Regions from separate parts of the Paenibacillus sp. GD4 genome, predicted to be linked through region 2. Evidence: a T-box and tRNA genes for the amino acid it is inferred to sense, from the RefSeq annotation. Region 2 holds a T-box; the other holds one or more tRNA genes.
The links. A T-box is a leader RNA that pairs with one kind of tRNA and senses whether it is charged. The one in region 2 lies ahead of ileS (isoleucine--tRNA ligase), so its partner is inferred to be a tRNA-Ile.
Positions count from the first base shown of each region.

Region 1: it has a tRNA-Ile gene. The T-box ahead of ileS (isoleucine--tRNA ligase) is inferred to sense a tRNA for this amino acid. The anticodon was not compared.

Region 1 covers NZ_JAVCYK010000001.1:4,639,062-4,651,365, reverse strand. Annotated here, with positions in the region: gene RAC89_RS21955 (VOC family protein) at 194-589, opposite strand; gene RAC89_RS21950 (pirin family protein) at 723-1,421, shown strand; gene RAC89_RS21945 (spore germination protein GerPE) at 1,511-1,900, opposite strand; gene RAC89_RS21940 (spore gernimation protein GerPD) at 1,897-2,085, opposite strand; gene gerPC (spore germination protein GerPC) at 2,063-2,689, opposite strand; gene RAC89_RS21930 (spore germination protein GerPB) at 2,704-2,913, opposite strand; gene RAC89_RS21925 (spore germination protein) at 2,917-3,153, opposite strand; gene RAC89_RS21920 (Hsp20/alpha crystallin family protein) at 3,306-3,785, shown strand; gene RAC89_RS21915 (spore germination protein) at 3,823-4,041, opposite strand; tRNA gene RAC89_RS21910 (tRNA-Leu) at 4,193-4,278, opposite strand; tRNA gene RAC89_RS21905 (tRNA-Ile) at 4,288-4,364, opposite strand; tRNA gene RAC89_RS21900 (tRNA-Met) at 4,373-4,449, opposite strand; gene RAC89_RS21895 (phosphatidylglycerophosphatase A family protein) at 4,781-5,290, opposite strand; gene RAC89_RS21890 (2'-5' RNA ligase family protein) at 5,458-5,979, shown strand; gene RAC89_RS21885 (IS1182 family transposase) at 6,085-7,644, opposite strand; gene RAC89_RS21880 (hypothetical protein) at 7,801-9,525, opposite strand; gene RAC89_RS21875 (efflux RND transporter periplasmic adaptor subunit) at 9,550-10,806, opposite strand; gene RAC89_RS21870 (efflux RND transporter permease subunit) at 10,851-12,304, opposite strand, start outside.
Region 2 covers NZ_JAVCYK010000001.1:3,611,592-3,623,895, forward strand. Annotated here, with positions in the region: gene RAC89_RS17550 (HAD family hydrolase) at 152-880, shown strand; gene RAC89_RS17555 (NUDIX domain-containing protein) at 901-1,347, shown strand; gene ileS (isoleucine--tRNA ligase) at 1,402-4,482, opposite strand; T-box leader at 4,540-4,798, opposite strand; gene RAC89_RS17565 (hypothetical protein) at 5,005-6,231, shown strand; gene RAC89_RS17570 (HesA/MoeB/ThiF family protein) at 6,442-7,602, shown strand; gene RAC89_RS17575 (GntR family transcriptional regulator) at 7,784-8,848, shown strand; gene araD (L-ribulose-5-phosphate 4-epimerase) at 8,946-9,641, shown strand; gene RAC89_RS17585 (ribulokinase) at 9,666-11,336, shown strand; gene araA (L-arabinose isomerase) at 11,365-12,304, shown strand, end outside.

The DNA of each region.
Region 1 (12,304 bases), 1.0 Mb from region 2:
TAGTGTTTGTCGGCGAATCCAATGCAGGGCTGACCCGTTGTTCGCAGAACGACCGCGGAGGGAAGCTCTCTAGTTTTAATTCCGTAGCTTCGGCATCCCCTTGGGAAGCTTGGGTCCCAGGTTACATAGAAGTTCTTGCATTGAAAACAATTGATCCTTACGTTCTTGCCGTTAGCGGCGTTTGGCTTTACGTTCATGCCCGAGTTGATTGGAAAAATTCGATCCACTCGCCATCCGGTCCATGAAAGAAAAAGTATCGACTGCCATTCGGAAGGGTCGTAATTTCCGAATCGATCAGCTTCATATCGGCAAGCGATTGAATTCGTTTCCATTCCTCTTCGATATCGTCCACCGTAAAGGCAATGTGATGCACTTTCCCCTCCTGCGGAAGCCCTTCGTTGTAGCCGTATATTAACTCCAGCTCCGTCTCGTTCGTCTGGTTAAAGCCCATGAAAGCAAGCTTAATGACGCCGTTCGTATGGTCCAGCATGCCTTTCAGCTCAAGTCCCACGACCTCCCGGTAAAATGCAACTGACTTGTCCATATCGCTAACCATAATACCGACGTGTTCGATTTTTTTGCGAGCCAATGGGGAAACCTCCTTATATCCATGCACATTTGGTATAATAATCTAGATCAGTTTATCAGTTCTTGAGGCTGGTGACAACGCTGTTCAACAGCAACAGACTTACAAATATTCGATCCCGTTAGGAGGACCCATCTTGATTCAAGTACACCCTGCAGACCAACGCTACAGCGCCGACCACGGCTGGCTCAAAAGTAACTTCAGCTTCTCCTTCGCCGATTACTACGATCCGAATAATACGGAATTCGGCCCACTTCGCGTACTGAACGACGATATCGTCGCACCCCAACGAGGCTTTGGAGCTCATCCTCACCGCGAGATGGAGATCGTTTCCATCGTGCTTCGAGGAGAGCTGAAGCATGAGGACAGCACAGGACATTCCGCCGTCACTACCTTCGGTGGTGTACAACGCATGACGGCTGGCACAGGAATTATCCATTCGGAGGTTAATCCCGGAGACGACGAGGTAGCTTTCCTTCAGCTTTGGTTTACCCCGGATACACGAGGACTTGAGCCCTCTTACGAGACCACACAATATGAACCTGATCAGCTGACGAACCGGCTTCTGCCTATCGTAGCCAAATCGGGAGGAAACGGAATCGCGTCAATCCATCAGGATTTAACACTTTATTTGTCCAAGCTGGAGGCGGGGAAAGCGCTGACCTTCACACAGCCCGAAGGGAGACGTATTTATGTTCACGTGCTGGAGGGAGATCTGCAGCTTAACGATTCCACGAGCTTAAAGACAAGAGACGCAGCCCGAATTACCCAAACCCCGGAGCTTACTCTTCATTCTGCAGATGGCGCCTTCTTCATGCTGATTGACCTGCCCTAACGGTATCTGCCCCTGGAGTGGATACGAGCACTTTATCCGCCCTAGGGGCTCCTTCATGCAAAAAAATCCCTCCAGTTAGCTGGAAGGAGTTATATAGGGCGTTTGCCCTTTAAAAGCTGGCGAATATTTAAGACTCGCGCCTCGGCTCGAACAATATCCAACGATCCGATCTGAAGCAACGAGGAGTTCGTAACCGAGAACACCCTCACCCGATTTACTTTGATAAAAGGGTTCGTATCCCGTACTTCCATCGTTACCTCATCCTCCGGTACTACCTGCGGAATCGGGCGAGTGAACGTCCTATAATCGCTGAACGCACCCTCTTTTCCAAAAAAGGTAGGCAGCTCCCTTTGAACCGCTAAAGCTTTGTTGACCGGGAGGAAAGCCTTCATGTCACCGACGAACAGCACTCCCGCGGAATCGACGCCGATCACTTTCACTTCATTGACTACCGAGGTCCTAGGTTTTCGGTAGGTCATCGCTTCCCCGTCTCGGGAGCAAGGGGAACAAGGGGGCCGATGATTAGTGACTCCGGAGGAGTATCAAAAACGGAAGACAGCGTAATATTTTGTGCATCCCCTATCAGCAATAAGGAGGAACTGGCCACGCCGACTACTTGAATATTACCCACACTTATTTCCTTATTCTCTACCTGCAGAATCATCCGTGTCCTTCCCCTTTCCAGCCTTGTTTCGGAAATATTGTTCAATACCTAATCGAATATCATGGACGACCTTGTCCGTTACCATCTGTTCCTTGTCAGGGGGAAGCATCCCCGTTTTGTTATCCTTCATCAGCTGGGTATAAGCATCGATACGTTCCCCAATCTGACCTCGCAAATCAGCCAGCATCTGATCCTGCATATCTTCCTCAAGAGGACTGTCGTATTCCTCCGCCTTCCTCTGCAGCTCCCCTGGCCCCTCCCGCTCCAAATACGATAGGACTGCGCCATGAATCCTCTGAAATCCTTCGGAAATGGCCGTATTATTCACGACTTCCTTCCCGCCCACCGTCAGATCGTCAAGCGACTTATCGGATAACCCTGAAGGCGATATTCCTACGTTTAAAGTGCCCTCCAGCTTATCTACCTTCAGTTGATCGAACGTGTATTCGATTTTCTCAATTGTAATCCCTCGCTGCTTTCGAAGAGCCTCCACTTCCTTGTCTAGCATGGTCACTTTTTGCTCCAGTTCCCGAATCCGCTCGGTTTGCCATTGCAAGTACGCCTGCAGCTGTTGAAAATATGCGTGGATATCGGCTGGTTGCATGCTCTTCCTCCGTCTTACGGCGTTACCGACGGCAGGGGAACGAGCGGTGAAGGAAACTCCTGCACCCCCGCTTCAGGAGCCGGGCCGGTAAAACCGCCTGTATTATATAGATTGGATAGCGCTCGAATCGCCCCTGTCGTACCGATTTGCAGTACGGACGAATTGTTAAGTGCGTCTACCTTTAGCTGATGTATACAGATGCTCTGATGGACCACAATCGACATGTTCTAGATCCCACCTACCTTGTTAACAGAAACGGGATTGGAATCAAAAATATCACGGTCATTCGTATTCGTATTGCTGTACCAGTTCATGACGCGCAAGTAATCCCCCGTATTGAACGAACCCGCTCCTGCGAACGTCTTGGCAGAGCTTTGCGGGGCAAGCTGAAGAGAATCGCCGATTTGAACAATCGAACTGGGACCAACACTTACAATCTTAATACTTCCTACGATAGCCGGCATAGCAAACACCCTTACATTCTATGACATCGTGTGTATGTTGTTTTATGTATATGTTTGTTGAGGTAGGAGTATGTGCTTCTTCCTGAAACTGTGCCTGAGACATTCATGCTTTTCTCTCAGACTACATATATTTATGCCGAGGAGTGATGCATATGGCGGACGGAAACAAGAGTAACGGGAATCCTTACGGAACCTTTGATTGGAAGCAATTCGAACAATTTTTCGGGGGAAAGCTCCCCTTCGCGCCCGGCGGGTCCGGCAAGGGAGAGGGGCTTGCCTGGATACAGGAATATGTTCAAGATGTGATGAAGCAGGCTTTGCCGAGTGTAAGCAATGCTGCGGAACGTGTCAAAAACCATCTGCACACGGAAACCTTCGAGACGCACAACAACGTGATTGTTAAAATACACGTTCCTGACAGAGATCAGGCCCGCAAAATTCGTGTGGGCTTAAGCGTGAATGCCGTTCGACTGACCGGATTGCCGGATAAAAAGGAGCAAACGATCCGGCTGCACAGGTTGATTTATCCTGACAGCTGCAAAGCCGTGTATCGGGACGGGATCATTCAATTGCATATGCGCAAGCATCTAGGGGATCATACTTTTCGTGACATTGATGTAAGGTATTATTGAGAAGAAAAAACGCACGCTCCCTTGTGGGAGACGTGCGTTAATTATTGCCGGCATTGTTCGAGTCGACTCCATCCGGATCAAAGGTGTTGGTCATGCTGAATATCGATAGAATGGTCATGAAATCACCTGTATTTCCCCCGCCGGCACCTGAGTAACCCTTATCTGTGCTTTTGGGTGTTATTTGCAGCACATCCCCAAACGTCACTTCACCGGAAGCATCCACAAACTTGATCGGAGCCAAAATGATAGACGGCATAGGCGTCTCCTCCCTGCTCTTGCACTAATGAATTATATATATGCAGGCACCGGCCCAATTGATCACTTCTATAGAAAGTAAAAATCCTGAGAAAATAAAAATCCTGCTCAGCGCTGCTCAAGCGAGCGCTTCACAGGATTCTCTGTGTTGATGCCGAAGACCGGGGTCGAACCGGTACGGTAGTCACCTACCGCAGGATTTTAAGTCCTGTGCGTCTGCCTATTCCGCCACTCCGGCATTTTGGTGTGGTGGGCCCTGAGGGACTCGAACCCCCGACCAATCGGTTATGAGCCGACCGCTCTAACCAACTGAGCTAAGGGCCCTAATGCTTTGGTTGCGGGGGCAGGATTTGAACCTGCGGCCTTCGGGTTATGAGCCCGACGAGCTACCGGGCTGCTCCACCCCGCGTTGGTTAGCTTTCGTTCGCAAATGGCGACAAAACTAAATATACACGATTGTAGAGTCGATAGTCAAGGTTTTTTTATAATAAATATCTTACACCGAATCGGCCTTTCTTGGATTTGTATACCTGAACCTCAGCCGGGCACTCATAGCCGTATATCCACCAGTCTTCTTCCATGCGCTTCGCGAGGCACCCGGCTTGAAATTTGCTTTCATAAAGCTTACTCCAATAAACCCAGCTCATTGTTCTTCACTCCGTATCAGAAATGGGATTAAGGTCGGTACTTAGCATAACCCAAAAAGAGCCTCCTTATTTTTAAGAGGCTCTCTCCAGTATTTAACTTCGCTCCGACTCATCCCTATGATGATGTGCGATTCGGCTTGCAGCAGATGCCGCAATGCTGGCTACCAGGTCGTCCAGAAAGGTGTGTACCCTATTGCCTGCCTTCGTGTCCAGCTTCTTTATCATTCCGATCTTCTGCTTATCCAGATGTCCGAAGGTGGTCACGCCAATGCTTCCATAGCTGAACACAGAACCAAGCGCTAAAGTCTCATCACAGCCAAACAAGCCTTCATCCGTTTCGATGATCGATTGGATCGGCTCTGACAGCATGCCCTTCTCCGCCAAAACATCCAGTTCGATGCCTACCAAGATGGCATGCTGCAGCTCTCTCTTTTGCAATACGGCATGAACCGCATCGATACATACATCCATGGTTAATGTGGGATGATAAGGTAGCTGCATTTCGCGAACGATCCAAGCTACTTCTTCCAGAGCCACTCCGCGTTCCTGGAGCTTCCGTAGAGCAGCTTCCTTTACCTCATCGCTGTGCACTTGTCTTCTCATCAGCACCGCCCCTTAATAGAAGGTAAAAGAAATCCCCTTTCATTTATTGTATGGTGTCAGTACTTGCCATGTGTATATTTTCTAGAAGCATAGCAACACTCGCCCCGACACGCTATAATGAAGTATGGGCGAATATTGCCCTGATGAGGTCGATAAGGAGGGATTGTATGTTGTACGGACTTGCCGTATTTCCATCTTCCGAAATCCAGGAATTCGCTGATCGTTACCGAAAGCGATACGATACCCATTACTCCATCATTAAGCCTCACTTGACCCTCCGGGAAAAGGAACTCATCTCCGAGGAGCAGCTGGAGAAAGGCATTTCCTATTTGACGGAAGCGGCCAGGAAGCTGGAGCCCTTTATATTGCATTTTAATCGGTTCTCTACCTTTTATCCGGCTAACAATGTCATTTATATGGCGCTGGCGGACCCCGAGCCGATGCAGAAAGCGTATGAGGTGTTGTGCAGCGGTGTGCTTCAAGAACAGGCCAAACCGTATGCCTTTACTCCTCATCTGACGATAGCCCAAGAGCTGGGAGACGATGAGCTGCACGATGTTCTATCCAGCGTCCGAAAGCAACCTGTTGATTTCCGCTGCACGGTGAACCACGTTGTTCTGCTGAGGCAAACAGAAAACGGCATTTGGCAATCGGTTCAAGAGTTTCCCCTTGGGGGAAGCGGCGAATAAGTTGTTATGACAAAGGGGCTGTCCCAAAAGTAGCGAAAAATCTACTTAAAGGGACAGCCCCTTTTATACAACCCCGAATTTCGTGAAAAAATGGCCGGACAGGGTTCATTCTTGCCCGGCTATATGTCTTTTTTGCTCCGTGGTTACCACCTTAAGCAAATTGTGGGCAAGTGAAAGCCACCCGACCTCCAGGCTTACTTTTGGTAAGCCGCGAAGCAGGAACCTCCGGAATCCCCGGTTATTTTTCATTTGCCCAAACACACTTTCCACTTCGATCATTCGTTGAACCGAGAGCTTGCGTCCATCTTCGCTTCTTAATTTTTCTCTAGCCACTTTTTTGTAGCGAAGATACTCCATGCTGACCCTTATTTCGCGGCTGCGTTCAGACTTGGTGCATTTCTCTTTGAACGGACACCCCTCACAGTTTTCACTTCGGTAGATCCGCAATTTGACCCCGTACCCACTATCAGTCTTGTTCTTGCTCTCCTTAATAAAATGTAGTGTTCGTCCGTTTGGGCATACCCAGCTGTCTTTGTCCTCGTTGTACGTCCAGTTTTCTAAGCGGGATACGTCGTTTCGCCAAGCTCTTGATACCTCCTTATGAAAGGAATTATATTTCACAAGCGCTTCCATGTTTTCTTTCTCTAGATACGCATAGTTTTCCTCACCACCGTAACCGGCATCGGCGATGACGGTTTTAGGAAGACGACCAAGCGTCTCTTTTACCTTGTTAAGATGCGGGATAAGGCAACGCGTATCTGTCGGGCGCTGGTGGAGGGAGTAACCTACGATGAATTGGTTCTCTGTGCCGACTTGTACGTTGTAGCCGGGCTTGAGTTGACCGTTGCCCATGTGGTCTTCCTTCATTCTCATAAACGTGGCATCTGGATCCGTTTTACTGAAACTGTTTCGTTCGCCAAGGATCTCAAGCTGAGTTTCGTACTTCTGCTGGCGGGGAACAAAATCCTTACGCAGTTGCCGTACCGCTTTCTTTACCGTTTTGTTCTTTGGTTCACTCTTCAGTTTGGCTTCTAGCTTCGTTAAAGCCGCCTCCATGCTCTCGCTTGTTAGGTCGGTGTCTCCGCCCAGCTCGAGCAGGTCCTTGCCGTTGTGCTCTTTATCTTCCTGAATCTCCTGCTGTTCAATCTCAATAAAAAGCTGCTTCACTTTCTCTTCCAGCCTGGCTTTCTGCTTCTTTACTGCCTTTCCCCAGACAAACGTATACCGGTTTGCATTTGCTTCGATCTTGGTACCGTCAACAAAGTAGTTCTCCAGCTTGATATATCCCTCGGCCATTAGCAGCTCCAGCATTCCTGCAAAAATCTTCTCGAGCTGCTCCTTCATCCGCTCGGAGCGAAACCGATTGATGGTCCGGAAGTCCGGCTGTTGGCGACCTGCCAGCCACATGAAAGGGATATTCTCACGCACGGCCTTGGCAATCTGTCTAGAGGAGTAGATACGTTGAGAATAAGCATACACAATGATTTTAGTAAGCATTTTAGGGTGATAGCTATCCCGACCGCCTCCGGGATACGCAGCTGTAAACAAGCTGTCGTCCAAACGATTGATGAAGCTATTAATAACTCGCGCTACGTGACGTGGTGGGATGTCCATTTCCAAATCCATTGGCAGACACAGTTGATCCATGGTATATTGAATAAACAAAGAAACCTCTCCTTTCAATGGTTGCTCGACACTTCCATTTTACCAAGGATTGGTTTCTTTTTGTTTTACAAAATTGAGAAAAAGGGGCAGTCCCTCAGTCACCTATGGTGACTTTTGGGACAGCCCCTTGTTGTATTGCTTATGAGATATGAGAAATTATTGCTTGTAGCTACCAATAAGGCGTTTGGATTCACCTGCAGGTGTGGTGAATACTTCGTACATTTTAATTGTAAGCGGACGCTCCAACTGCTCGGAGCTCGATGAGAAGAGAATGTTATTCTCACCGCTAACCAAATGATTCGGTCCGACCAAGCCAACTTGAGTAGAGCCGATCAAACGATCGTTTTCTGCCAACAAATCTAACTGAATCCTGGAGAAGCTGTTATCAAGTTGAACCATTTCTTGGCGTTTTAATTCCAAATCGAACCTTGCTTTATAGGTAAATTTATAATTCGTTGCCTGGCCCCAGTTAACAGCGATCGTCCAGTATTTAACTTTAGCTTCAAATGGAAACACGGTGAAAGTCTCGCCTTCGCCCTGAGGCTGAAGCGTCATCCCGTAAGTCGCCAACGGCGTTTTGTAAGGTGCAGCCGAGATCGTATCGACGACTTTCAGCGCCAACCCTTCCCCTGTTTCCGAATTAGGCAAAACATAGGAATAGTTCAACACTAAAGAAGAATTCGGCAGTACACGCTGCGTAGTGATGCTTTGACGGTTACCGCTGTAGATGTATCCGTCAGCACTGATCAGCTCCGTTTGGAAGACAGGTACGCTGAGAGGACGATCGCTTTTGTTTGTAAGCATGAACTTGGCCGTTACATCTTTGGAGCCGTCCGTATCATTCTCATTCATATGGAACTCCACTACGGAAACGGCTAAGTCCGGATGAATCAGCTTGCTTAACGTATCGAAATTCATAGGCTTGCCGAGTTCGTATGCGGTGTACGCCTCGCCTGCCTGCTCTGTAGGAAGCAAAATATTGAGACGTCCCACTGTATAATTAACCGGAGCTGGCTTGCCGTCCGGACCAACCTGTACAAATGATTCCGGCGTTAACAAATTCAAGCTGGCAAGCATGGTATCCAGATCGGTAGGAATAGCATAATGAATGTATTTCTCTTCCCCTGCCTCAAGATACAATTCTCCTTGTTCTACTCGGTTACCGGAGAATACCTTGGATTCCGTTTTCCCCTCGAGCAGGAATGCAGGAATGGCTTCACGTTTGTCCGTTGCATTCGAGACAAGCAGCTGCACAACATAAACGGTCCCTTTGTCTGTTGATTCCTTGTTAATGTTCATAGGCTTGTACGTAAGCGGCGACGTTACGGACGGGATAGCAAAGGAATCGGACCATTTCTTAACCGCTGCAGGATCTGTAATCGGCGTATCGCTTCCCGACCATGGCCTGGATTCTACCGGCACAGCAAGCAGCACCGTTTCCGCCTTAGGATACACATAGTAATCGACATCCGTCCAGTTCACTTCCGTGAGCGTCACTTCGTCGGTACGGTCGATCACAGCCATGTAGCTGAGCTCCGAAGTTGCTTTTGGCTGAATGGACTTGGCGTTTGCTGCGCTGGATTGAAGCGTGTATTCAACGCCGTCGCTCGTTTTAACGCGGAGCTCATACTCCGGAACGCGATGAATTTTCGCGCTATTGTTTTTCATTCGAACGACAACGCCCAGACGGTTTCCATCGGCTACCTTTTCACTCAACACGCTCTTCACTTCAACATCCAGCAGATCCGTGAGTTTATAAGAAACGGCTGACGGTGCAGTGATGGCGGACGGAGCGTCCGCCGCCAAAGCGGAAGCCCCCGTGGTCATAAGCGCGGCTGTAATCACAACAGATGTAAAGGACTTCTTCCAGTTTTTTGTCACGAGCTTTCTCCTCCTGATAGTTCTTTATTTAGCCAGCTGAACTTTTTCTTTATCTTTAATTTGATGTTGGCCGGAGACAATCAGCTGCTCGCCTTCCTTCACGCCGGAGAGCACCTCCTGAATCGTTTCGTTCAACCGGCCAAGCTCAACCTTGCGTTTTTCCGCTACATCACCGTTTAGGACGAAGACAAAGGTGTCTCCTCCTTCACGGACAACACTAAGTGTAGGAACGGTAATAACGTTTTGATCATTCTCTTCTGTCAAAAGCACCTGAACCTTCATGCCTGGCTTCAGCTTCCGGTCCGCGTTCGGAATTTCCAGCTCCAGAGTATACGATTTGGTCTGGGTGCTCATCACATCGGCCAAATAGCTTACCTTCCCTTTGAGCTTCTCGGTAGTTCCAGGAACGTAGAATAGCAGCTCTTCCTTGCCGCGGACCAGCTTGGCCGAATCCTCGGTCAGCTCAGCCTTGATCTTGATCGGGTCTAGCTGCTGCACCTGCCCTGCACGATAGCCCGCAGGCAGGGTCATTCCCACTTCGATGGGCAGCTCGGTAATGACACCGCTGACCGTCGCCTTCACTTCCATGTTGCCCAAGGTTCTTTCCAGCTCACGAAGGGATACGTTGGACGACTCTACGGATTGCTCCATCTGGGCTAAAGAATTCGTTTTTTCCAAGGTAGCCAGCTTGCTCTTGGAGCTTTCAAGGTCCATTTTTAGGTTCGTTACCCGGGTCTCCAGCTGCTCTAATTGAAACTTAGTAATCAACCCAAGATCATAATCGTTACGCCCTTTGTTATAGTCCTTCTCGGCATCTCGCAGCGCCTGCTCCGTCTTGGCAATACCGTTCCTTAATTCCTGCTTTCCATTGGCCAGATCCTCACGTGCTTTGGCCATTTGCTGATTCGCAGAACGAAGCCCGATTTCGATTTTTTCCTTGTTGATCAGTACATCTGTTGTATCTAATCGAAAAATCACATCGCCCTTCTCGACCGAATCCCCGCGTTTCTTGAGGATTTCAACAACATCGCCGCCTACCTTCGCAGGCACATCCAGTTGAATGGACGAAACGACATCCGCCACCTGCTCGAGCGGATCGCCGATTCGTTTTTTCTCAATTTTTGCTACCTTCACTTGCTTCAGCGTCACCTCAGCCGCGTTGGCAGGCTTGGCTTCCGGCGCCGGATTGGCGGAGCAGCCTGTGATGAGAGCCGCGCCAATGACGACGGCCCCCACCACTTTACTGCTTTGTTTCATTGATTTTGCAATGGCATTATTCATTTGCCGATTCTCCTTTTCCCTTGACAGTCAGTGTCTCTATCTACTTATTGCGAAACGGTGGCAACTTTCGCTTCCACAGCGATCTTCTCTTTCCCCTTAAAGATGCGGGCAACCCGCTGATTAAAGTTCGTAATCATCAGATATGCTACCGGCACAATAACAAGCGTGAGCAGGGTCGAAGTCGTCAAACCGCCGATAACAACTACTGCCAGACCCTTGGAAATTAGCGTCCCTTTAGACAGCCCTAACCCCAGAGGAAGCAACGCAATGATCGTCGCCCCCGCCGTCATAATGATCGGACGAAGACGGGTTACCCCTGCCTCTACTAACGCTTCGAACACTTCAAGTCCTTCTTCGCGAAGCTGCTGAACTCGGTCAACAAGCACGATGGCATTCGTTACTACGATACCTATGAGCATTAGGAAGCCGATCAAGGAAGTAATGTTAACCGATTCGTTAGTGATCAAAAGTCCGAATAAACCGCCGATCGCTGCGAGCGGCAACGAGAACAGAATAGCGAAAGGCGCGCTGCCGTTGCCGAACGCGAGAACCATGACAAGGTATACGATGAAGATCGAAGCACCCATGGCCAAAAACATTTCGTTAAAGCTCTTTTGGATGTCGTCCGTAACCCCTTTGACCTCTGTGCGAACTCCCGACGGAAGCTCAAGCGTCTTGAGCGCTTCCTGTACTTTAACGCTGACCCCGCCCTTATCGATGTTATCGATCTTCGCCGTTAAGCGCACATACTGTTCCTGCATCTCACGGGTAATCGCTACGGGCGCGGCAATTTGATTTACTTTAGCAACTTCGTTTAATTTGATCGTTTGGCCCGTAGGCGTCTTGATATAGAATTGGCTTACCTTATCAATGGAATCTTTAAAACTTGAATCTAGCATAACCTTGGTTTCATATGTAATATTATCAAACTTCAGGTCGCCCAGCTTTTCTTCCGCGAGCCAAGAACTCACCGCCGACATGACCTGGGCTGAAGAAAGACCGTAAAGCCGCGCCTTATTTTGATCGACGCTGATCTCAACCTCGGTTTTGGATTCACTCAGGGAATCCTTAATATCCTGAAGCTCAGGGAATTCCTTCAGCTTCGCTTTGACCAGCTCGGCACCCTGCTTCAGTGTGTTCAAGTCATCTCCCTTCAGATAGTAGGAGAAGTCGGCTCCCGCCCCTGGAGGACCGCCTGCACTAAGCACAGCACCATCAACCTCCGAACCGCTCGGCAGCAAATAAGCCATTTTATCCTTATAGTCTTTAAATACTGCCTTGGCATCTGAAGCCGGAGAAGCAGCAGCAAAGAACATGGTCCGGTAAGCGACGCGATCCGTACTATTGTTATAGCCGATGAGCGATTCCACATAGTCGAATACAGGAGCGCCTGTCGCGTCTTTGCCGTCCGCCATCATCGCTTCAATTTCTTTTACCTTCTCATTCATCGCTTCAATCGTTGTTTCTCGAGGCATCTTCAGTGTAAACTGCATCATTT
Region 2 (12,304 bases):
ATGATTAGGGATACGTTGATCCCGATAGAGAGTAAGTCCCAAAAAAGCGAGCCTGAAAGAAACATGACGGTAACCGCCCCTTTCCGATGACAGCAGGATGGCTTCTCGGCCACTTTTTCCGAAATGATTATTATAAACAGGGAGTGTTTCAATGAAGACGCCTTTGCCCAAAGCGATCCTGCTTGACATGGACGATACCATCATAGCTTACGATCAAGGTGTCGATACCGACATGTGCTGGAGAGCTTCCATCGATAAGCATCTGTCAATTAAAGAAGCATTCCATACGGACGAGCTGGTCTCGAAAATAAAACAAACCGCGAGCCGGTTCTGGAGCGATCCCGAAAGACACAGAATAGGAAGGCTTGACCTTTATAAAGCAAGACAAAGCATTATTGCTCAAGCTCTACAGCAATATAACATCGAAGATACCTCCTTAGCGGGCCATATTGCGATTGCATATGGTGAAGAGAGGGATCGGGCCGTTACCTTATTTCCTGATTCCATTGAAGTCATTACCCACTTTCGACGAAAAGGAATCAAGCTGGCGTTACTTACCAATGGAAACGCGGTGCCGCAGTGGAACAAAATCCGTCGTTTCGAGCTCGCTCCGCTGTTTGACTGTATTTTGGTTGAAGGCGAGTTCGGCATCGGGAAGCCGGAGGAGCGCATATATTTGCATGCGCTGGAGCAGTTAGGCGTTACGGCCGACGAGACCTGGATGATCGGCGATAACTTTGAATGGGAGATTGCAGCACCTCAGCGTTTGGGTATCAAAGGGATATGGGTTGATCACAAAGGTGCAGGGATTCCTGCCCACGCCTCCGCTCAACCGTATATGATCATCAAGTCCTTGGGTGACTTACTTTCGGTGATATAGCCGGGAGGGGGGAGAAAAGTATGCTTCCATGGTACGAGACTCATGAGATTCAGGATGAACTCATTCAATTTGTTGTGATGGTGACGGCATATCAAGGGAAATGGGTCATCATCAAGAATAAAAAACGAGGCGGCTGGGAAATTCCCGGAGGGAATAAGGAGAAAGGGGAAGCCTGCCTAGCGGCGGCTGCAAGAGAGCTCTACGAAGAAACAGGTGCCGTTCATTTTGAGCTGGAGCCGTTTGGCATTTACAAGTGGAATGGCAGCTATGGAATGGTTTATTTTGCTGAGATTTTCGGGTTGGAACGACTGCCCGACTTTGAGATCGAAGAGATGAAGCTGGTTGAGCAGTACCCGGAAGGACTCAACTTCGGAGGGATGTTCTATCTCTTTCTTGAGCAGTGGGAGTGTTATGAACGGAAGCACAAAAACAGATATTCCTTCGACAAGAGACAAGCCGCAACATGAGGCTGCCGTACCGATGGGTACAGCAGCCTCGCTGCTTTTCTCTGCGGAAATTCGTTATATTATGCTTATGCCTACTCGCTGATCCTCGATCGAAACGAATTCCATATCCGTCTCCGTTGTATAGGTGAGGCCGGATAGAAGCACGTTCTCACGTAACACGTGTTCAAACCGTTCTATGGCTTTCCGCAACTGCGGGTTGACGGCTAGCGCAAGGCTGACCCGCTTCTCGATCGGTAGGTCCAGCTTCTTGCGGTAATCCTGTACCGCGCGGATGATTTCGCGGACCAGCCCCTCTTGCTCCAGCTCCTCCGTGATAACGGTGTTCAGAGCAACGGTCATTTGGTAGCCGGCTGCCGAAGCGAAGCCTGCTTTGGCGTTCTTCTCTACGAGGAGCTCCTCCAACGGAATCGTTAGGTTCTCTCCGTCAAGAGTGATTTGGATAGAACCGTGCTCTACGGCTTGCTTCGTTTCCCGGGGGGTAAGCTCCTTTAAACGGTTCTGGATCGGTCCGACGAGCTTGCCGTACTTTTTGCCGGCTGCCTTCAAATTCAGCTTGATCGTAAAGTCGACAAATTCCCTGTCGTTTGATCCGATCCGAATAGCCTTCACATTGATCTCGTCCTTTATGATGTCTTCGAACCTGCCCGCATCGAATTTATGCGGCAGCATCATAATGAGCTCGGATAACGGCTGACGCGTCTTGATTCCGGCCTCGTTACGGATGCTTCGGGCGAGCTCGACGATTTGCCTCGCGGTTTCCATCTCAGCCTCAAGCCGCGGATCTATCGCAGCTTCGTTCACTTGAGGGAAGTCCGTCCAATGAACGCTGCCGGTTCCACCCAGGTTGCCGTATAGATCCTCTGCTAGGAACGGGGTATAGGGCGCCATCATGCGGGAAATCGTCAGCAGCACCACCTCCAAAGTTTGATAGGCGGAGAGTTTATCCTCGGTCATTTCACTGCCCCAGAATCGATCGCGCGATCGGCGGATGTACCAGTTGCTCAGCTCATCGATCAGTGTCTCCAGCTGCTTCGCGGGATTCAGGAAGTCGTACCCCTCAAGACCTTTCGTAACCACCTGCAGCGTGCGGTTCAGCCGCGACAGGATCCAGCGGTCCAATTCGTTCGAAGCCGCCCGCTCCGGATACTTATCCTTATCGTATTGATCGATGGTCGCGTACAGCGTATAAAACGAATGAACGTTCACCAAGGTGTCGATCACCTTCGACTTAGCTTCAGCGACGATTTGCTTCGAGAACCGCTTGCTGTTCCAAGGTGCGCTGTCGGACAGCAGCGCCCACCGGAAGGCATCCGAACCGTACTCCTCGATGATTTCCCAAGGGTCGATGACGTTGCCTTTGCTCTTGGACATTTTCTGTCCGCTCTCATCCAGCACATGCCCGGTGGAAAGGACGGCTTTATACGGCGGCTTGCCGTTGTATAGCGTGGAAACGGCCAGCAGGCTGAAGAACCAGCCTCTTGTCTGATCAATGCCTTCGCAAATCATATCGGCGGGGTACTGCTCCTGAAACTGCTGCTTATTCCCGAACGGATAATGGTATTGAGCAAATGGCATCGAGCCGCTGTCAAACCAGACATCGATCACCTCCGAGGTTCTTTGCATAGTGCCCCCGCAAGAACAGTGCAGATGAATTTCATCTACGTAAGGCTTATGCAGCTCCAGGTCGGCAGGCAGTGGCTTCACTGCCTTTTCCGAAAGCTCCTTCACGCTGCCCGGCGCATACTCGGATCCGCAATCGCTGCATACCCACACGTTAAGCGGCGTACCCCAATATCGGTTTCGGCTGATATTCCAGTCAACCAGCTCCTCCAGAAATTTACCGAAGCGTCCTTCCTGAAGATGGCCCGGATACCAATCAATGCTTCTATTATTCTCGAGCAGCTGTTCCTTCACCGCGGTGGTTTTGATAAACCAGCTCTCCATTGCATAATAGAGCAGCGGAGATTTGCAGCGCCAGCAGAACGGATAACTGTGCTCGTATCGTTCCTTGGAGTACAGCAGACCGTGTTCGGATAAGCGTTTGACGATATCGAGGTCGCACTCCTTAACGAACCGTCCGGAGTAATCGGCAATCTGTTCGGTGTAGCGTCCGGCCGGAGTAACGACATTCACAAAATCAAGCTCGTGCTGCCGGGCGGTGCGGTAATCATCCTCGCCATGAGCGGGCGCAATATGAACGATCCCGGTGCCGCTCGTATCGCTGACGTAGGCGGCATCCACAACCATGTGTCCCTTATTCGCTTGAATATAGCCGAAGGGAGGCTCGTAAGAAGTACCCACGAATTCGGAACCTTGATGCCGGGACAAAATTTCGTAGTCACCCTTCATGACCTTCTCGGCCAGCTTTTCCGCGACAATGTATACTTCACCCTGCTGTTTGACCTTCACATAGCCGATGTCCTTATGGACGGCCAAGGCGATATTGGCGGGAAGCGTCCAAGGGGTTGTCGTCCAGGCAAGGAAGGTCTCTTGGCCGTGCCTGCTGCGAAACTTCACGGTGGCGCTCAAATCCTTGACGTCCTCATAGCCTTGGGCTACCTCGTGCGAGCTGAGAGTGGTCTGGCAATCCGGACAATACGGACTGACCCGATGGCCCCGGTACAGCAAGCCCTTGCTATGGATCACGGACAAAACGTGCCACACGCTCTCGATGTACTCGTTCGTCAGCGTGATGTAAGGGTGGTCCATGTCCGTCCAGTAGGCGATTGCCTCCGTCAGCTCGCGCCACTGCTTTTCATACTCAAACACGCTGCTTTTGCATTTCTCAACGAATTCCGCAATGCCGTACGCTTCGATCTCCTGCTTGCCGGAGATGCCGAGCTGCTTCTCGACGCCAAGCTCAACGGGAAGGCCATGGGTATCCCATCCCGCCTTGCGAACGACGCGGTAACCGGACATCGTTTTATACCGGCAGATGAAATCTTTAATTACCCGCCCGAGCACATGGCCGATATGCGGCTTTCCATTTGCGGTAGGGGGCCCCTCATAGAAAACGAAGTTCGGCTTCCCCTCCCGGTTATCAATCGATCTGCGGAACGTATCCTGCCCCTTCCACTGCTCGAGAACGCGAAGCTCGCGTGTTCTTGCTTTTTCCTTCGAATCCACCTTTCTCATGTGTACCATCCCTTTCTTTCATGCATGTTTGGCAGAAAAACAAAAAAATCCCGCCCCGTAAGGGACGAGATTTACTTCTCGCGATACCACCCTTGTTCCGTAAGGATTCATGAAAACATGAGCTCACGACACTCTACTACGTACCATCATACGCGTCCATTGTAACGGCAGGATCCCGGGTCGGCTTACTTCGAACGCTTCAGCCTTCCTTCTCGGAGAGGATTTTCCGCTAAGTCTTGAACGTTGGCTTTCAGCACATGGCCAACTCTCTGGGGGACAAGGGGTTCAGCGTACTCTTTCTCGTCAATGAATTTAAATAAGGGTATTTAATTATCATCAGTTTTACACCAGTTTCAAGATATTGTCAACCCCTTCGGGCGAAAGCCTAAGCTTCCTAAGCCGGTGAAGGAACTTTGTTAAATACATCACATAGATGCCAAATTGTGGTGAATATCACTGAATCAAATTGATGCCGCATCATATAGTTAGTAAGGTGATGAAACGGGTAAGGGGTTTGCGAGCATGACACCTGCAGTAACCGGAAAAAGCAGAATAGTCCTACATGAACTGGCTTTTCATAAGGAAAATGATGACGAGATGCTGGTCGGCCGAACCGATATCGGTCACTATATCGCAATCCCCCTCCTGGGGTGGGAGGTGTTGAAGCATCTTCGCGAAGGGAAGACCATTGGTCAAATCGAGGCGTTGCTAACAGAGGAGCACAAGGAGCCCGTTGAGGTGTTGGAATTTGTGCAGGAGCTGATTACGGCGCATCCTTTTGTCAGAGAGCTTGACGGTGTCGTCATTCACGAACGTGTTCCTGTAAAAGAGCACTTGCCATGGATTCCGGCGTCCTGGGGAAGGATGCTGTTTCACCCCGCAGCTTTTACAGGGTATCTGCTGTTACTGCTGTTCACTATCACGGCTTTCGTGCTACAGCCGCACATCATACCTCGCGGAGAGGACTTTTTCTTTTCGCCGACATTACCGATGAATGTACTGCTTGCCTTAGGGGTATCGTGGCTTGTGTTGTTTTTTCATGAGCTGGCACATTTGGTTGCAGCCCGGTCGATTGGCGTAGCTAGCCGGTTCGGCTTCGGGCATCGGCTGGTTTTTCCGGTGGCGGAAACGGACATGTCCAATATTGTGGTCGTGCCGTACCGGCTTCGGTACCGGGCGTATTTGGCGGGACTGTGCTCCGACAGCGTGTTTCTGGCGGCGGCGACCGGAATTCAGCTGCTGCATCATGCGGGGGTTTTAAGCTTGGAGCCGGGCACCGTGCTGACGATAAGAATGATTGCCTTTCATGTGATGAATTTGATGCTGTTTCAGCTTTTATTTTTCATGAAGACTGACTTGTATTACGTAGTGACAACCTTCTTTCGCTGCAGAAGCTTGCTTGAGCATACGCAGCTGTTCCTCAAAAGCCTCATCCGGCGTGAATGCAGGGACGTATGGGAGACGCTGCCCTTCGGGGAGAGGAAGCTGATCCGCGGCTATGTCTGGTTTTATGCTGCAGGAGTCGTATTGACGGTGTTATGGTTTGTCTCGATTCAGGTGCCCGTTCTGTACCGCTTGGTGTCGGAGGCGGCTATCGTCCTGCAGTCGAAGCAGGTGTTTTCCTGGGGGTTCGCGGAAGGACTGCTGCTCATCGTCCTGTGCCTTCTGCCGGTGGGGCTGCTGTTATGGTCCTGGAGCCGGAAACGGCGGGGTGCGAAGGGAGGTGAACACCTTGAAAATAAAAGTTAAGCCGGTGCCGGCGATTCGTACAACAGGGATTTCTGTCAACTAAAGCATTATGAAGGTTAAGGAAGGAGGTGAGACCGCATGAAGAAAATCAAAATCAAGCCGGTACAGGAAGTAAAAACAACAGGTCTTGCGTTTAACTAAGAACAGATTCGGAACGGGGTGGACGAGAAGCTATCCCGTTCTGTTCATAATATAGGAGGTACGACGGGTGTGAAGCCTCAATTCAAAAGCATGTTATTCGTACGTACTTTAGCTAACGGAGCTCTTCGAATCGGTGAGACCTTCCCGGGAAGGGCCGTGGAGATCGAGGATGGGGACGGCTCGATCGGCAGGCTGATTCGGCTTATGGATGGCTCGCGTTCGATAACTCAGCTGCATGAGGAGCTGGTGAAGGACTACCCTGAGACAACAGTGGATGTTGTTGGAGAATGCATCAGGGAGCTGGACGGCCTCGGCTTTCTGGACGACCGGTCGGCTCTGGAAAGGTCGACCCTGAGAGGAAACGAGCTGGATCGGTTCAAGGCGAACTTGAATTTCTTCTCGTATTATTCGACGCTGGAGCAAAGTCCATGGGAGATGCAGGAACGGATCACGACTACCCGGGTCACCGTCATTGGCCTCGGAGCACTTGGCTCGGGAGTACTGCTGCAGCTGGCCGGCTGCGGAGTGAAGCGGATCCGGGCAATCGATTTCGATACCGTAGAGCCGAGCAATTTGAACCGTCAATTGTTATACAACGAACGGGACATCGGCCGACTTAAGGTGGAGGCGGCTGCGGAATTTATGTCGCGCTTTTACTCGGAAATGGAGCTGGAGACAAGGGTGGAGGAGATCCGGTCGGCTGACGATGCGAAGCGGGCGATCGAAGGCAGCGACGTGGTGGTGCTGGCTGCGGACCAGCCGCACTTTTCGCTGGAGCGGTGGGTGAACCGGGCTTGTGTAGAGCTGGGAGTACCGCTGATCGGCGGCGGAGTGAATGTGATCGAAGGTCAGTGCTACACGGTCATCCCGGTGCGAACAGGCTGTATGGATTGCAACCGGCTGAAGCAAAGCAGACTCTCGGAGGAGCACGATGCTTTCATTGAAGCGGTCCGTTCGTCCGGATTTCGTATGCCGAGTGCGGCGATTGCCGCGAACTATATGCTGCTCGCCGGAATGGTTTGCAGCGAGCTCGTTAAGTACGTGACCTGCATGGCTCCTATGATGACGGAGGGAAAGGTGATCTCGATGCACTTCGGCACCTTCGCTTGCCGGGAGGCAATGGATTTCCGTTCTCGGGAAGAGGGGTGTCCCACCTGTGGGCAAGGGAGTCCCGAGGAGGCTGCTGATGCTGAGGACGGGGATCTTCGTCTCCTTGAGTGTGGATTATGAGTACGCTCGCAAGGTCCTGGAATAAGGGTTCCGGGGCTTTTTTGCGTTAGATGAAAGGCTGTGCAGAAATATGTACATACAACTTGGAAGGGTGGTATAATGATGACAATACAAATTCACGCAAGTTCAAGTGAGGCTATGAGGTGAGCGGGTGTCCGATCAAAGACAACTTCCTAAATACATGCAATTAAAGCAAGAAATTATGAGCTGGTTTCATACGGGTCAGCTGAAGACCGGCGATCAGATGCCTACCGAGCTCGAGATTGCGGAACGATTCGGCGTAAGCCGGCAAACCGTACGTCAAACGTTCGGCGAATTGGAGCGCGAGGGCTGGCTGCAGCGTGTTCAGGGGAAGGGCACCTTCGTGTCGGTACCGCTGAACCGCCAGACGCAGGAGGTACAAACCGTCGGGATCATTACGACTTATATTTCGGATTATATCTTTCCCCATATCGTTCGGGGGGCTGAGGCGGCGCTGCGGGCACGCGGTTACCGTATGCTGCTCTCCAGTACGGATAACGACAAGGCCAAGGAGCTCGACAGCCTGCAAATGATGATGAGCCAGCCGCTGAGCGGCCTGATTATCGAGCCGACGCGCAGTGCCGAAGGGAACCCGAACCTGGCCCATTATTTGTCGCTGGATTATCACGGCATCCCGTATCTGATGATCAACGAGCGCTATGCAGAGATGGACTGTCCCTGCGTAAAGGTTGATGACGAATGGGGCGGATACTTGGCGGCGGAGCATCTTCTGCGGCTCGGCCACCGGAGAATCGCCGGATTCTTCAAGTCGGACGACCTTCAGGGAGTAGGGCGGCTGAAGGGCTTCATCCGGGCGCACCGGGAGCTGCAGGTTCCCCTGTCTCCGGAGCTTGTGGTTCACTACAAGACGGAGGAAAAGGGCACCAAGCCGTATGAAGCTGCCTTGGGGATGCTGGGTGCGGCTTCAGAACGGCCGACGGCCTTCGTCTGCTACAACGATGAGCTTGCCGTACTGCTGCTGGAGGCGATCCGGCAGGCCGGACTCAGCGTCCCGCAGGACGTATCGGTGGTTGGCTTCGACGATTCCCCGCTGGCGACGGCGACGGAGGTGAAGCTGACGACGCTGACGCATCCGAAGGAGGAGCTCGGTACGGCGGCAGCGGAGTGGATTATAGCCATGATTGAGAAGCGGCAGGTGAACCGCTCGGACAATAAGGTGTTTAAACCGGAGCTTATTGTACGCGAATCGACCCGGGAGCTGTGAATCCCGCTAGAAGGGAAAAAATGTATAGCCAATTTGTACGTACAAATGTATAATAAGGGATAGAAAGCGAGACGTTTGCGGAAAGGATGAAGTCAAGTTGTTAGAACAACTGAAGCAGGAAGTACTGGAAGCAAACCTGGATTTGCCAAGGTACGGATTGGTTACGTTTACATGGGGAAATGTCAGCGGTATCGACAGAGACAGCGGCCTTGTCGTGATTAAGCCGAGCGGGGTTCCCTATGAAGAGCTGAAGCAAGAGGACCTGGTGGTGCTGAATCTTCAGGGCGAGGTCGTGGAAGGGAAGCTGAGACCTTCCTCTGACACGCCGACGCATTTAGCACTTTACCGGGCCTTCCCCGGGATCGGCGGTATTGTTCATACCCACTCGCCGTGGGCGACGAGCTGGGCACAGGCAGGTCGCGGCATTCCGGCGTTAGGGACGACGCATGCGGATTATTTTTACGGAGAAATCCCATGTACCCGCCTGATGACCGAGGAGGAAATTCGCGGAGCCTACGAGCTCGAAACCGGCCATGTCATTATTGAGACGTTCGAGAAGCGCGGCCTGAATCCGGTGCAGGTTCCCGGCGTGCTGGTGAACTGCCATGCGCCGTTCAGCTGGGGTAAGAATGCTCACGATGCCGTCCATAACGCCGTGGTGCTCGAGGAAGTGGCGAAGATCGGACTTCACACGCTGCAGCTCAATCCTTCGATCGGAGCGATGGACCAGACGCTGCTGGACCGTCATTTTCTGAGGAAGCATGGGGCGAACGCGTATTACGGCCAGAAGTAATTTTATTGGGGAGGTTAAAGGCTCATGGGGAAGAAGTATGCAATCGGTGTGGACTACGGTACGGAATCGGGGCGTGCGGTGCTGGTGGATTTGACCGACGGCACGGAGGTAGCCGACCATGTGACGCCATATCCACACGGGGTGATTGACGAGCGGCTGCCGGAATCGGGCATGAAGCTGGAGCATGATTGGGCGCTGCAGCATCCTGCGGATTATATCGAGGTGCTGAGGCGGTCGGTGCCGGCCGTGCTGCAAGCCTCAGGCGTGAACCCGGACGATGTGATCGGGCTGGGAATTGATTTTACGGCATGTACGATGCTCCCGATCGATGAGAACGGGGAGCCGCTTTGCCTGCAAGCGGAGTGGAAGGACAATCCTCACAGCTGGGTGAAGCTGTGGAAGCATCATGCGGCTCAGGATGAAGCGAACCTGATCAACGATATTGCCGAGGCTCGCGGGGAAGAGTTCCTGCCTCGATACGGCGGAAAAATTTCGTCCGAGTGGATGATGGCGAAGGCATGGCAAATTCTGAATGAGGCTCCTGAGGTATATGCTCGTGCAGATCAGTTCCTCGAGGCGACGGATTGGGTCGTTTCACGGATGACGGGGAACATTGTCCGCAACAGCTGTACGGCCGGGTATAAGGCGATCTGGCATAAGCAGGAGGGCTACCCGGGCAAGGATTTCTTCCGTGCGCTCGATCCTCGGCTGGAGAATTTGACGGAGACGAAGCTCCGGGGCGAAGTGCTGCCGCTTGGCTCCAAGGCGGGCGAGCTGACGGAAGAGATGGCTGCGGTCATGGGGCTGAAGCCGGGCACGGCAGTGGCGGTCGGCAACGTGGATGCCCATGCGGCGGTTCCAGCCGTTGGTGTGGTCGAGCCGGGGAAGCTGGTTATGGCCATGGGCACGTCGATCTGCCATATGCTGCTCAGCCCCGAGGAAAAGCGGGTTGAAGGAATGTGCGGTGTTGTTGAGGACGGCATCATCCCGGGCTACCTCGGCTATGAGGCGGGGCAGTCGGCGGTCGGCGATATTTTTGCATGGTATGTGGATGAAGCGGTGCCTGCCTACGTGAAGGAAGCGGCGGAGCGCGAAGGCTTGAACGTCCATGAATGGCTGGAGCAGCGAGCGGCTTCGTATAAACCGGGCCAGACGGGCCTGCTGGCACTGGACTGGTGGAACGGGAACCGTTCCGTGTTAGTGGACGCCGACCTGACGGGCCTCTTGATCGGCTGTACGCTGCTTACGAAGCCGGAGGAGATTTACCGCGCTTTGCTGGAGGCCACGGCCTTCGGTACGCGCAAAATCGTAGACGCCTTCCACGAGAACGGCGTCGAGGTGCACGAGCTGTACGCTTGCGGAGGACTTCCGCAGAAGAACAAGCTGCTGATGCAGATCTACGCCGACGTGACGAACCGGGAGATCAAGGTGGCCGCTTCGAAGCAGACGCCTGCGCTTGGCGCGGCGATGTTCGGTGCTGTAGCGGCCGGAGCGGAGAAGGGCGGCTACGATTCAATCGTGGAAGCGGCGAGGAAGATGGCTCGCGTAAAGGACGAAACGTTCAAGCCGATTCCGGAAAACGTGGAAGTATACGAGAAGCTGTACCAGGAGTACAACCGATTGCATGATTATTTCGGCCGCGGAGAGAACGATGTGATGAAGCGGCTCAAGTCGATTAAAGAAGCGGCATTATAGGATCATATATTCCAGGGAGGTTATGGAAATGTTGACTAGCAAGCCTTATGTATTCTGGTTTGTCACCGGCAGCCAGCACTTGTACGGACCGGAAACGCTGAAGGAAGTGGAAGCGAATTCGCGTGTCATCACTGAAGGACTGGACCGTGATCCGGCGATTTCGCATCCCGTTGTGTTCAAGGAAGTACTGACGACGCCCGAGGACATTCGCCGCCTGTGTATCGAAGCGAATGCGGATGCCGAATGTGCCGGAATCATCACGTGGATGCACACCTTCTCTCCGGCCAAAATGTGGATCGCCGGCCTGTCCGAGCTGCGCAAGCCGCTGCTGCACCTTCACACGCAGTACAACCGCGATATTCCATGGGACAGCATCGACATGGATTTCATGAATACGAATCAAGCGGCGCACGGGGACCGCGAGTATGGTCACATCGGTGCTCGCATGGGCATTGCCCGCAAGGTGGTCGTCGGTTATTGGGAGGATCCGGCCGTGCGTACGCGGATCGGCGGCTGGATTCGGACGGCCGTGGCGCTGAATGAGAGCCGGGTCTTGAAGGTGGCGCGCTTCGGAGACAATATGCGTCAAGTAGCGGTAACCGAAGGGGATAAAGTCGAGGCGCAAATCAAGTTCGGCTGGTCTGTAAACGGCTACGGGATCGGCGACTTGGTTGCACGGATGCGGGATGTGAGCGATGCCGAGGTAACGCAGCTGTTCAAGGAATACGAGGAGCTGTATGTTCTGTCGCCGGAAGCGCGTGCGGAAGGCGCGGTGAAGGCTGCCATTCTGGAGCAGGCGCGCATTGAGCTCGGGCTGCGGTCGTTCCTTGAGGAGGGCGGCTTCGGCGCCTTCACGACGACGTTCGAGGACCTGCACGGCATGAAGCAGCTGCCGGGTCTTGCAGTTCAGCGCCTGATGGCGGACGGCTACGGCTTCGGGGGCGAGGGCGACTGGAAAACGGCGGCGC